DNA from 3 places in the Populibacterium corticicola genome. Region 3 is predicted to be linked to each of the others. Evidence: riboswitches for the same ligand, from Rfam matches in the RefSeq annotation. Region 3 holds a riboswitch; each other region holds the start of a gene.

Evidence for each region. Region 3 has a riboswitch for thiamine pyrophosphate ahead of thiM (hydroxyethylthiazole kinase). Riboswitches for the same ligand answer to the same signal wherever they lie in the genome.
Region 1: another riboswitch for thiamine pyrophosphate. It lies ahead of ACFSYH_RS06730 (YkoF family thiamine/hydroxymethylpyrimidine-binding protein); the one in region 3 lies ahead of thiM (hydroxyethylthiazole kinase).
Region 2: another riboswitch for thiamine pyrophosphate. It lies ahead of ACFSYH_RS05780 (thiamine ABC transporter substrate-binding protein); the one in region 3 lies ahead of thiM (hydroxyethylthiazole kinase).

The regions. Positions count from the first base shown of each region.
Region 1 is NZ_JBHUOP010000002.1:690,864-694,692, forward strand. It holds gene ACFSYH_RS06715 (hypothetical protein) at 624-953, shown strand; gene ACFSYH_RS06720 (putative quinol monooxygenase) at 1,040-1,345, shown strand; gene ACFSYH_RS06725 (EI24 domain-containing protein) at 1,354-2,157, opposite strand; TPP riboswitch at 2,479-2,587, shown strand; gene ACFSYH_RS06730 (YkoF family thiamine/hydroxymethylpyrimidine-binding protein) at 2,686-3,414, shown strand; gene ACFSYH_RS06735 (ECF transporter S component) at 3,411-3,829, shown strand, end outside.
Region 2 is NZ_JBHUOP010000002.1:467,321-471,149, forward strand. It holds gene ACFSYH_RS05775 (ABC transporter permease) at 1-1,055, opposite strand, end outside; gene ACFSYH_RS05780 (thiamine ABC transporter substrate-binding protein) at 1,036-2,091, opposite strand; TPP riboswitch at 2,167-2,268, opposite strand; gene ACFSYH_RS05785 (DUF4235 domain-containing protein) at 2,445-2,708, shown strand; gene ACFSYH_RS05790 (beta-galactosidase) at 2,819-3,829, opposite strand, start outside.
Region 3 is NZ_JBHUOP010000001.1:553,532-557,360, forward strand. It holds gene ACFSYH_RS02595 (NfeD family protein) at 125-562, shown strand; gene ACFSYH_RS02600 (SPFH domain-containing protein) at 658-1,809, shown strand; TPP riboswitch at 2,173-2,265, shown strand; gene thiM (hydroxyethylthiazole kinase) at 2,259-3,167, shown strand; gene thiE (thiamine phosphate synthase) at 3,164-3,829, shown strand, end outside; gene ACFSYH_RS02615 (bifunctional hydroxymethylpyrimidine kinase/phosphomethylpyrimidine kinase) at 3,829-3,829, shown strand, end outside.

The DNA of each region.
Region 1 (3,829 bases), on a different contig from region 3:
GCATTTCTCATTTCCGACGAGCCGACAGGCCCCAGCCACTCGCACCCGTCAGGCGTCAGCCCACTTTTCCGACACATGTCAGCCTCGTGGAGAACCACCGCTTTACGCATCACATTAGATGGGGACTAGTTTCGCTACTACTGGTGGAGAAATAACGATAGTCTCATCTCGCCACCATTATTCTGGCTTGATACCAAGACTGTCCGCCACACAGCAACGGGTATACCAAGAATTCTCACACTTTGAGATTTTAGAGCGGGTGAAAATCGTGGCAGACTAACTGCTTTTCAGGTGTGAGGGAGTTATCAAAAAGGCTTTAAGCGCTTAACGTGAACTTTCCCGATGGAAAGAATTCAACGTGTCTCAAGGTCACAGCCGCGGAGGCGTTGATCTGCGATTTTGTTTCCAGTCGGAAAGTTGACGTGTTCACGCGCATCGCACGATTAGCGGTGTCCATAAGCGCGCCGAACTCCATCCACGTGGAAAGGCCCACCATTCGTTGTTCAACTTCACCTGAGAAAAAGGTGTTACTCGGCCTATATCGCCCGTAACGTCATGTGAGGCGAACAACGTCTGATCCCCCACCAGACACAGTCACAACTTAAAGGAACCTGGAAAGAAAAATGGCGAAATTTAAGCGGACATTTTCGGCCGCACTGGTTAGCTCGGCACTCGTCGCCGGCTCCGCCGCATTCGCACCAGCCGCTATCGCGCATCCCGACACCAACGACTCTTCAACCTCAGTCGTTGTACTCGGTCCAGCTACCGTTTACGAATCCCCGAACGCTCCCCTCAAACGCCTTGACACCCCAAAGAAGTCGAAGGCCAAGAAGAGCACAGCAAAGAAGAAGTCCTCGTCGAAGAAGACCACTTCATCGAAGAAAAAGTCTGTCTCCGTCCAGAAGAAGACGGTAAAGAAGACCACCGTTGCTCGACACATCCACGCAGTCTGATCTCATCAACACAGGTCTCGCTGTTCCACAGACCCCAGCGGCGCACCGGCCATGCCCCACTGACAGGGTTTTGCTACCGTGAACACATGTACTTTTCCTCAATCGGCACGATGGGCGTCAAGTCCGGCCAACGTGATGCCGTCATCAGTATTCTGACCCGTTCAAACCCGGCACTTGCCGATATCGGCTGTCTGGTCTACGAGGTTGGCGGACGCGATGACGATCCCAACACCGTGTACGTGTGCGAGGTATGGGAATCAGAAGAAGCACACGCCCAGTCCCTCGAACTTGATTCCGTGAAAGAGACGATTGCCGAGGCCATGCCGCTGTTGACCGGAGATTTTGGCGGATACGACTTCATGGTTGCGGGATCGCCGTTACGCTCTGAGTAATCGCTACCTTATCGTCTAGTTTCTTGTTCTCTGGCACGGTGCATATCAACGGCGATGAGTTTGTGTGCGTAGAGACTCGCACCAACAACCGCAGACGGCATGAAGATGATCGCGCCGAGCGGGATGACAAAACTAAAGTGCACGGCAAGGCCGAATCCCAGAGTTGCGGGGCGGTTGAGTTTCAACAGTTCTTTGCGCCGCGAGTCGGACATTCCGCGGGCTGAGCAGGCACGTTCGGTGAGTTCTCCGGCCAGCAGCCAACCCGAGTACATGGGGTTGAGCACTGCCGCGGTGGTTCCGCCAACAACGGGGATGAGCCCGACCGCAAACAGAGTGATCGAACCGAGCAGCGAGCGCAGCATCAGGCCCCACCGAGTGTGCGCGGAGTCTGGGTCGCGTAGTTCTTCGGCGGGGACGTGGCCGAATTGGTCGCGTTCGACTTCACGCCAGATTTTGGCGTAGATGGGGTCTCCTACCGCTAGGGTTGTCGCGGCGAAGACCGCCACCAGTAGCGCAACGGAGCCGGTGAGCACGGCTAGACCAACGATGAATCGCGCAATCCAGCGGATCTGCTCACCCCAGTTTTCGGCGAAGGGTGTTGCCCACTGGGTGATATCCACAATGTTGATGAGCAAAACAACCACGAGCACAGTCATGACGGCAGAAACGAGGGCAGCAGGAAGGGCACCGAGTAACAGCAGCTTGGGCCGTTTCATCAGCCATCGCGCACCATGGAACAGTTGAGCGGCGCCGTCAATAACGCCCAGTCCGAGCCGCCCGGTCTCACCGACAAGGTCACGTCCAGTTTTCACTGTTGGTCCGCCTTTCACGCAAGTTATCCCTGCTCAGCCTAGGCGCAACGACCTGGTTCCACAAGGTGCTCGTTACGGACAAAGTAGTGACGTGGAGTGTAGGGGTTTCGCGGAGCAGACCCCTATCGGAACGGTAACGAATGTAGTTCGTAACCAATGAGCGTTCGTGCGTCCGACCCACAGCGCACCCGGACACACTACCGAGTCAAAAACCGACGTAATCGCCCATTATTTTTGGGTGACTACCTCGGTTTTTGGGTGGGTGGCAGTCCGTGGCCTGCAGCCCACCCCATCGCTGCACACTGGTTTTTCTGCTACTCTCGCTTACAGCACGGGAGTCCAGTGAGCTGGACTGAGAGGAAGTAATCCAACTTCGACCGTTGAACCTGATCTGGGTCATTCCAGCGAAGGGAGCGTCTCACACTCGCGTTGTGTTGAGCGCTTTCGCGCTCCACGCGCGGAAGTCTTACACAAGCGCCGCTACGCGCCAACGGGTCTACCTTTCCGTGCACTGAGGAAAGGAAACCAATGTCCACACCTACGTTTTTAGCGGCTGGCAGTTCTGCTCCGCCGCAGTCCACACAGATTTCCGACAAGTCGGCAGCAGGTCCGGCATCGGCGCGTGAGATCGTGTCGAGTCCGCTTCGCTTTGGGGTGGGTGCTCGTTTCACGCTCTCGGTCATGAGCGACAACTACGTCCAGCGCATCCTTGGGGCACTCGCCGAGGTTTCGCCTAAGGATCTTGAGATTGAGACCGGAGATGTTTCGACGTGGATCGGCGGACACGAGCGTGATCTGCTCGCGTATCTCACGGCGTTAACACACGCCATTGCTCAGAGCGGCGAGCACGCGTCGCTATCGATTCACCTATCGCGAGGCTGCCCTGGAGAGGCGTCCTGCTCGCTGCCGGGCGGTGCAGGTCCTCGCTCGGTTGAGGTGCCAAAGGGTGCACGCACAGGCGATTGGGTTGCCGCCGAATGGGCGTTGTATCCGCTGGGCACCCCTATGGGTGATGGGGACGCCAATGCCTCGCAGCACATGGCCAAGATTTACGAGGCCATCGAACGGACCAAAACGCATGGCACGTTCCGGACATCACAGCACTTTGTGACCCGGCTTGAGGGTGATGCTGGTCAGATCCTGGAGGATGTTGTGGCAGGTTGGGTGCTCACTGGGCAGGTAGTGCAGCACGTGACAAGCCATGTAACGCTCTCGATCAACAGCCCAAGCCACTCGGGTAGGGAGGCCGGACGGTGAGCGCTCCCATCAAGACTCAAGATTCCCAAGGCATTTCCCCGGAACCTAAGCAGCCGCTGCTCACTGTGCGCGACATCGTTTTGATTGTCACGCTCTCTGTAACGTTTGGGTTCCTGTACTGGGTGCTCGTCCAAGCCTGGTTCACCCTGCAGGTTGTTCTCGGACCCGCCGGAGACCTGTCTCAGCACTTCCTCTTTGGTGGCTGGCTGCTGGTGGCACCACTCGCGATAGCAATCATCCGGCGTCCCGGTGTCGGCATCATCGCTGAGGTGGTCGCTTCCGTTGTGGAGGTTGTATTCCTTGGTTCCCCTGTTGGCCCGATGCTGTTCATTGCGGCTGCCATCCAGGGGTTCGGTTCGGAGCTACCCTTCGCGCTCACCCGCTACCGGAAGTTCACGTGGCCCGTCTACGCACT
Region 2 (3,829 bases), on a different contig from region 3:
CCGGAGGCACTCGATCCGGTGGTGCTCAGTGCCCGAAAGTTGTCGAGGGTCCAGGTATCCCCCCTGCGGAACGCGGACATCATCAAGTTCACGAGCGGCCAGGCGATGAGCCCCGCCCCCACTAGGAGGGTGACGAGTACGGCGAGCCAGTCTCGTCGGAGACTACTCAGGTTCAACCGCTCCGTACGGGCCTGCGCCGGGGCGAGGTCAAGCGCCTGTTCTCGTCCTGCACGGGCTCGCGAGGTCATCCACAGCGACACCGCGATGACTGCGAGTTGCAGAATTGACAGCACCGCTGCGGCGCGGAGGTCGAGAAACTGGACCGTCTGCATCCAGATCTCGGTTTCGATCGTGCCGTATCCCTGTCCACCCAGGACCATGACGGTTCCAAATGCTGTGGCGCAGAACAGGAACACGATGGCAGCGGCCGAGGTGATGGCCGGAGCGAGTTGCGGGAGCGTGACCGTCAGAAAGGCACGCGTCCGCGACGCACCAAGGGTCCGGGCCGCCTGCGCTGCGCGAGGATCGATCTTTTCCCATAGACCGCCAACGGTACGCACGACCACAGAGTAGTTGAAGAACACGAGAGCAGCGAGGACAGCCCAGAAGGTACCGTCGAGTCCAAGCCCGCCAAGCGGACCTGATGTGGCGAACAGCGCTCGGAAGGCGACACCCACCACCACGGTGGGCAGCACGAACGGCATGGTCACGAATCCACGGGCAAGCGTGCGCCCTGGGAACGAGCAGCGGTAGAGCACATAGGCTCCCGGGATCCCAAGCAGCAGGGAAACCACCGTACCGGCAATGCCCTGCCCCAGAGTGATTCCAACCAGGCGCCAGGTGCGCGGCCTCGACAACACCTCGAAGAAGCCCGACAGATCGAGCGTTCCGTCCTCGAAGAACCCGCGCCCCACCAGCGCGACGACCGGCCACGCAAAGAAGAACGCCAAGAAAAGGAGCGGGACCGCAGCGGCCCCACCCCACACGAGGAAGCGGTGCAGGCGGGTCCGCAAACGCGGACCCACCTCAAGGGAGTTAGCCAAGAATCTCGGCACTCCACTCCTTGATCCAGTCGTCACGCTTCTGGTCGATCAGCGCTGGGTCAAGTGTCGCGGGGGCGTCCGGTACCGGGGCGAAGGATGCCCATTCCTCGGGTATCTCGGCGGTCTCGGAGACGGGGTACATGTACATGGTCTCGGCGATAGTGGATTGGAACTCGTCGCTGATCAGGAAGTCGATGAACGCCTGTGCTCCCTCGGGGTTTGCGCCGCCGGTCAGGACACCGGCGTATTCAACCTGGCGGTAGCAGGTACTCATGAGCGTCTCGGTGCTTGTGCGCGAGCCGTCCTCGGTAGCGGTGAAGGCTGGCGACGATGCGTAGGACAGTACGACTGGTCGGTCGCCGCCCGAGAATGAGAAGTCAACGTAGTAGGCGTCTTCCCAGCCGTCCACGATCTTCAGCCCGTTGTCCTTGAGCTGTTTCCAGTAGTCGAGGTAGCCGTCCTCGCCGTACTTCGCGATGGTTGCGAACAGGAATGCCAGGCCAGGCGACGAGGTGGCCGGGTTGGTCACGACCGCGCTACCCGCGTGGGCCTGGTTGAAGAACCCGTCCTGCTCGAGTGGTTCGGCGAGGTCCACGGTTGCGTAGTAGTCCGAGTCGATGTTCAGGCACACGTCACCGAAGTCGATTGGGGTGAGTTCGCTGCCGCCTGACAGTCGCAACTCAGCGCCGAGGGCACCCTCCGTGGCGGGAACGTATTCCTCGAACACGCCCTCGGATAGCGCACGCGATGCGAACGTGTTGTCCACGCCATAGGCGACGTCTCCCAGCGGTGCGTCCTTGGTGAGCACGAGTTTGTTAACAAGCGCTCCGCCGTCGCCATTGGTGACGACCTCCAGCGTGTAACCGCTCTGCTGTTCAAACTGCGCTTTAAGTTCATCGGACAGTTGGAACGAGTCGTGCACGACCACGCGCACAAGCGAGTTCTCCGGAGCGTCGTCTTGGGGTTCTGCCATGCAGGCGGTCAGCGACAGCACGAGTACGGATGCGGTGGCGGTCCGCACAAAAGTGGTGAATGATGGCGTTGCCATTCTTCCTCCTTAGAGAAACCGCAGTGCATCGGCGGCTTCGAAATATAAAGGAGGGGTTCCATACGCGTACACGTATGGCGAGATAGCCCGACTCCCTACGCCGGTGTTACCCGGATCAGGTTCGAGGGTCTGCGTGAAGCACTCTCAGCGCACGGGTGCGCTCCCCTGTCGTACCGGGCCAGTCTAGTGAAGCCTGGTTCGGGGATGCAAAGTTGGCTCTCGCTTCGAGACAACCACACACGCCTAACGAGCCTGAGTATTTATTTGCTTTTCGGGCCTGTTGCAGGTCGCATCAGCTACACCCAGCAGATACCGTTGATGACAGCACAGTAAGCGACTATCAGGGAGTGTCCATGGACAACAAGCAATCCACCACAGAGAAGATTTTGGCTATCGGCATTTCGTTTGCCGCTGGCTGGATCGCACAGAAGGTCGTGGAGAAGGTATGGGACAAGTCCACCGGTGGCCTTTCCCATTCGCTTGACGACGATGATGCGCGGATCGCTTCAATCGTCACCTTCTCTGCGGTGTCGGCTATCGCCGCGACGCTCACGCAGGTTCTGGCGAAGCGCAGTTCCGCCAAGGTTGTTCGCCGCATCGCGGCACCCAAGTCTTAAACACGACGGTCTGTGGGCTTTTTCGTCGTTCTGTGGGCAACAAGCCCACAGAACGACGAAAAAGCCCACAGGCCGTCACTTGTACCAGCGCTCGGAGTCCTGTGTTCCAGCTACTCTTGCACGACCACGACCTCAGCTGCCGGAACGGTGATGCTGCTGGAAGGTGCGGACTCGTCGCCAATCAGGCTTGGACTGCGCCGCGGCGTGTAGTCAACCTGTTCGACCGTGTGGTTTATGAGGAACGTGAAGCGCTGCCCTGACTCGCTCACGCGCTCAACCACCTCGAAGTCAGCGGGCAGATCGCGGCGGGCCGTGACGCCTGCGTCCTCGTACAGCGCGCCAACGAAGTTACGCAGGTCCCCACCCATCACACGAGACGAGATATACCAGGCACTTCCCTGCCCAAACTCGTTGCGGGTGATCGCGGCACCATCAGGCTTTGGTCCGTCCACGTAGGTCGCCACAGGTTCGGCGCCGTTGAGCACGATGTCATCGGCCCACACGGTCCCGGTGTACTGGCCCTCGCCCAACGCACCGGTCGTGGAGATCGAGACGGTTTCGTGCTCACGTAGCGGCAGGAACTCCTCGATGCGCAGGCCAAGTACCTCGTCCACCGCTACCGACAATCCGCCATGCCGCACAGTGTCGTTCTCGTTCACGATGCCTGAGAAGTACGACACCGCAAGCACTCCACCTGCAGCGACATACGATTTCAGATTCTCCGACGCCGCATCGGTCAGCAGATAGGAGGCTGGGGCAAGCACCAACTTGTAACGTGACAGGTCCTGTTCCGGGTGAGCGAAGTCGATCGTGACCTTGTCCTCCCACAGTTGCGTGTAGAACTCAAGGATCCTTTCGCGAGCGTTGGCATCGATGCTTGGCCGCCATTCCAACCCTTGCGCCCACAGCGACTCCCAGTCCCAGAGAATAGCCACGTCAGCGGGAACCGTCGTGCCTGTGACACCCTGCTCCGACAGCTCAGCGAGGCGCGCACCCAGGTCGCAGACCTCGCGGAAGATGCGGGAGTCCGTGCCTGCGTGTGGCAGCATCGCCGAGTGGAACTTCTCGGCTCCGAATCGGGCCGCCCGCCACTGGAAGAACATGATGCCGTCCGCGCCCCG
Region 3 (3,829 bases):
AGCGTGGACGAAGCAAGTGGGTGATGTCTCAAACTGTTCGAGGCTGGCCGGAAAAATCACTAGGCTATTGCCCGCATTTCAGGTAAATTGACACAAACAAACCCAAATCTTTAAGGAGCTTTTAATGGCTTGGTGGATCTGGCTAATCATTGCGATTGTGCTCGTCATCGTTCAAATCGTGACGCTCGACCTCGTGCTCCTCATGCTTGCCGGTGGTGCTCTGGCCGCAGGCATCGCTGCAGCGCTGGGTGTTGAATCGATTCTGTCACAAGTTCTTATATGGGCTGTTGTCTCCATACTGTTGCTGGTTTTCGTCCGAAAATGGGCGTTGGAGAAGTTACGTTTCTGGCAAAGTGGATCGGAGACGAACGCTGCCAGCTATGTCGGACAATCCGGTATCGCCGTCACCCACGTTGACGGAGTCTCAGGCCGCGTGAAGTTCAACGGTGAAGTGTGGACTGCGCGTTCCCTGTCCGGCGCGCCTATCGTGGAAGGCGCGAACGTAGTTGTCGTCCAGATTGACGGCGCGACTGCGGTCGTTGATCCGGCCCCCGGCGTCTAATTGCTTAACACTCGTGCCGGCAAGGCGCGGGATCTCGCAACCAAGAGAAAGAGAGGCTTATAGTGCCTAATGAAACAACTGTGGATGGTGGAACCATCCTGATCGTGATCGTGATTGCCGTCCTGGCGATCTTCGTGATCACGTTGCTGTTCAAGTCCGTTCGTATTGTTCCTCAAACGGTTGCACTCATCGTTGAGCGTCTGGGTCGCTACTCGCGCACCATGGACGCAGGTATGCACTTCCTCGTTCCATTCGTGGACCGTGTACGCGCTGGAGTGGACCTTCGTGAGCAGGTCGTCTCCTTCCCGCCACAACCGGTGATCACCTCCGACAACCTCGTGGTGTCGATCGACTCGGTTATCTACTTCCAGGTCACCGACCCGAAGTCCGCAGTCTACGAGATCGCGAACTACATCACCGCTATCGAGCAGTTGACCGTTACCACCCTGCGTAACGTCATCGGTTCGATGGACCTTGAGCAGACTCTGACCTCGCGTGACCAGATCAACGGTCAGCTTCGTGGTGTTCTCGATGAGGCCACCGGTCGTTGGGGTATCCGCGTCAACCGTGTCGAACTCAAGGCGATTGACCCACCGGCATCGGTTCAGGGTTCGATGGAACAGCAGATGCGTGCAGAGCGTGACCGTCGTGCGGCTATCCTGACCGCTGAGGGTGTCAAGCAGTCCCAGATTCTTACCGCTGAAGGTGAGAAGCAGGCACAGATCCTTCGCGCTGAAGGTGAGGCACAGTCCGCGATCCTCAAGGCTGAAGGTGAAGCACGCGCTATCCTCCAGGTCTTCGACGCAATCCACGAGGGTGACGCTGACCCGAAGCTCCTCGCATACCAGTACCTACAGATGCTTCCAGAGATCGCAAACGGATCGTCGTCGAAGATGTGGGTTGTTCCAGCGGAATTCACCGCTGCACTCAGCGGTATTGCCAGCGGTTTCACCGGTGTTCAGCCACCGAGCGTTGACCTCGATGCTCTTGCCGCAAGCAAGGAGGCAGCAGAAAGCCGTCGTGAGCGTCGTGAGCGCATGGAGCGTTCCGCAGGTTTGACTGACCCGACTGAGGCTCTTGCCGAGGCTCGTCGTCAGGCTGAGGCTGCATCCGCAGACGCCAGTTCCGCGGGTACTCGTTCCGGCGTTCCAGCAGATCCAGGTGCTGTTGCCGGGCAGGCTCCACTGCCTCCGCACCCACCTGTCTATCAGGAACCACCAGCAGATCTGCCGCCAACGCAGCAGTGACGTTTAGCTAGTCTCTAGCTCCAAGGGACCGAACACCAATGGTGTTCGGTCCCTTTTTTGTTCGGGTGGCGCGAATCTGCAGGAACGCGAGTTCCGGCGACGCCGCGATGGGTACGAGTCGCAGAAAGTTTCCTGATCCACATCGGGATCGAACTCAGCCTTTTACCCACGAACTCAGCCCGCTCCGAGCTGAGTTCGTGGGTAAAAGGCTGAGTTCGGCGCAACATCCGATCAGAGTAGGTGTGCTCGGGGGGGGGAGGAGGAGAGAAGCGCGCGGCATGGATCAGGTGAGGCAGATGTCCCCATGAGTCTCGCAGTTCAAAACGACGCTCGCTTTTGGGGAGCGGGCAGCGTTAGGGTGGAGGCGTTGACACGGGGTGCCCGCACTGGGCTGAGATCACACCCGTTGAACCTGCTCTAGTTAGTACTAGCGAAGGGATGTCGCGAAGATGCCGCGCATACTTTTACCTGACTTTGTCCTACCCGAAATCAGCACCCTGAGCGGCATGGTTGATACCGTCCGCGCAAAAACACCGCTGGTCCAATGCTTGACCAACGCCGTGGTCATGCAGTTCACCGCAAACGTTGTCCTGGCTGCGGGCGGTTCCCCGGCAATGGTTGACATTGCCGACGAGGCGGGACCGTTCGCCCGGATCGCCAGCGGCGTGTTGATTAATGTGGGGACGCCGTACGCTAACCGACGCGAAGCGATGGTTGAGGCTGCGCACTCTGCTCAACAGGGTGGAACACCGTGGGTGCTCGACCCGGTAGCGGTTGGTGCCCTTCCGGTTCGTACAGCTCTTGCCAGTGACCTGCTTGAGTTCCGGCCAACTGCAATCCGAGGCAACGCCTCCGAAATCGTGGCGCTGGCTGGTCAAGGCGTTGGCGGACGTGGAACTGATTCAACCGCGCATATCGAGGAGGCCTTTGATGCTGCCCTCTCGTTGAGCCGACATACTGGTGCAGTTGTGTGCGTGTCGGGGGAACGGGACTTGATTGTTCAGGCTGGGCATTCTGAGAGCATCGCACAGGTGGGGACTCCGAGGACTGACCGGGTCGTATGCGTGGACAACGGCTCCGAACTGCTGACGAAGGTGACGGGAGGAGGTTGCGCCCTCGGAGCTGTCGTGGCCGCATACCTTGGCATTCTTCGAACAGACCCGTTCCTTGCCGCCGTGCTTGCCCACAGTGTGTATGGAGTGGCTGCCGAATACGCCGAACGTCAGGCATCAGGGCCAGGGACTTTCGCGGTGCACTTTGTTGATGCGCTTGCTGCAGCCGATGGAGGGGCCTTCGCCGCGCACGGACGGGTGACCGTCGCAGATGATATGGCAGCCAAAAACCCAGAGAACTCATGACAGCGACCCTCACTCCGCGGATCGACGCCCGACAGTTGGCAACGTATTTGGTGACCGATCGTGAGCAGTGCCAACGAGCGGGACGGTCGGTTGCCCAGACGGTATCGGATGCAGTGTGCGGCGGAGCTACGTGCGTTCAACTGCGTATGAAGGATGCAACCGATTCTGAGTTCCTGCGTGAGATCGAATCCGTGTATATGGCGATTGGTCGCAGAGTTCCCCTCATCATCAATGACCGGGTCGATGTGTTTGAACAGGCGCTGGCGACAGGCTTGCACGTTGCCGGAGTACACGTCGGCCTGCATGACGCAGACCCCATCGAGCTGAGGGACAGGCTTGGCCCCACAGCGATCATCGGTGTTTCAGCCAGGGAGAAACAGACCATCGAGCGTCTGCAACACGCCGCTGACTACTTTGGCATTGGCCCCGTCCACGACACCTCAACCAAGCATGATGCGCCACCCGGAATCGGTTTTGACCGCCTAGCCGAACTCACCGCGCACAGCCGCATACCCGTTGTCGCGATTGGTGGACTCGCTGCTGGCGACACCTCACCCATCAAACGCGCCGGAGCCGCAGGAATGGCGATTGTCTCAGCAATTTGCGCCGCATCCAACCCATTCCTAGCCGCCCGTGAACTTCAGACCGCATGGAGTACCCCA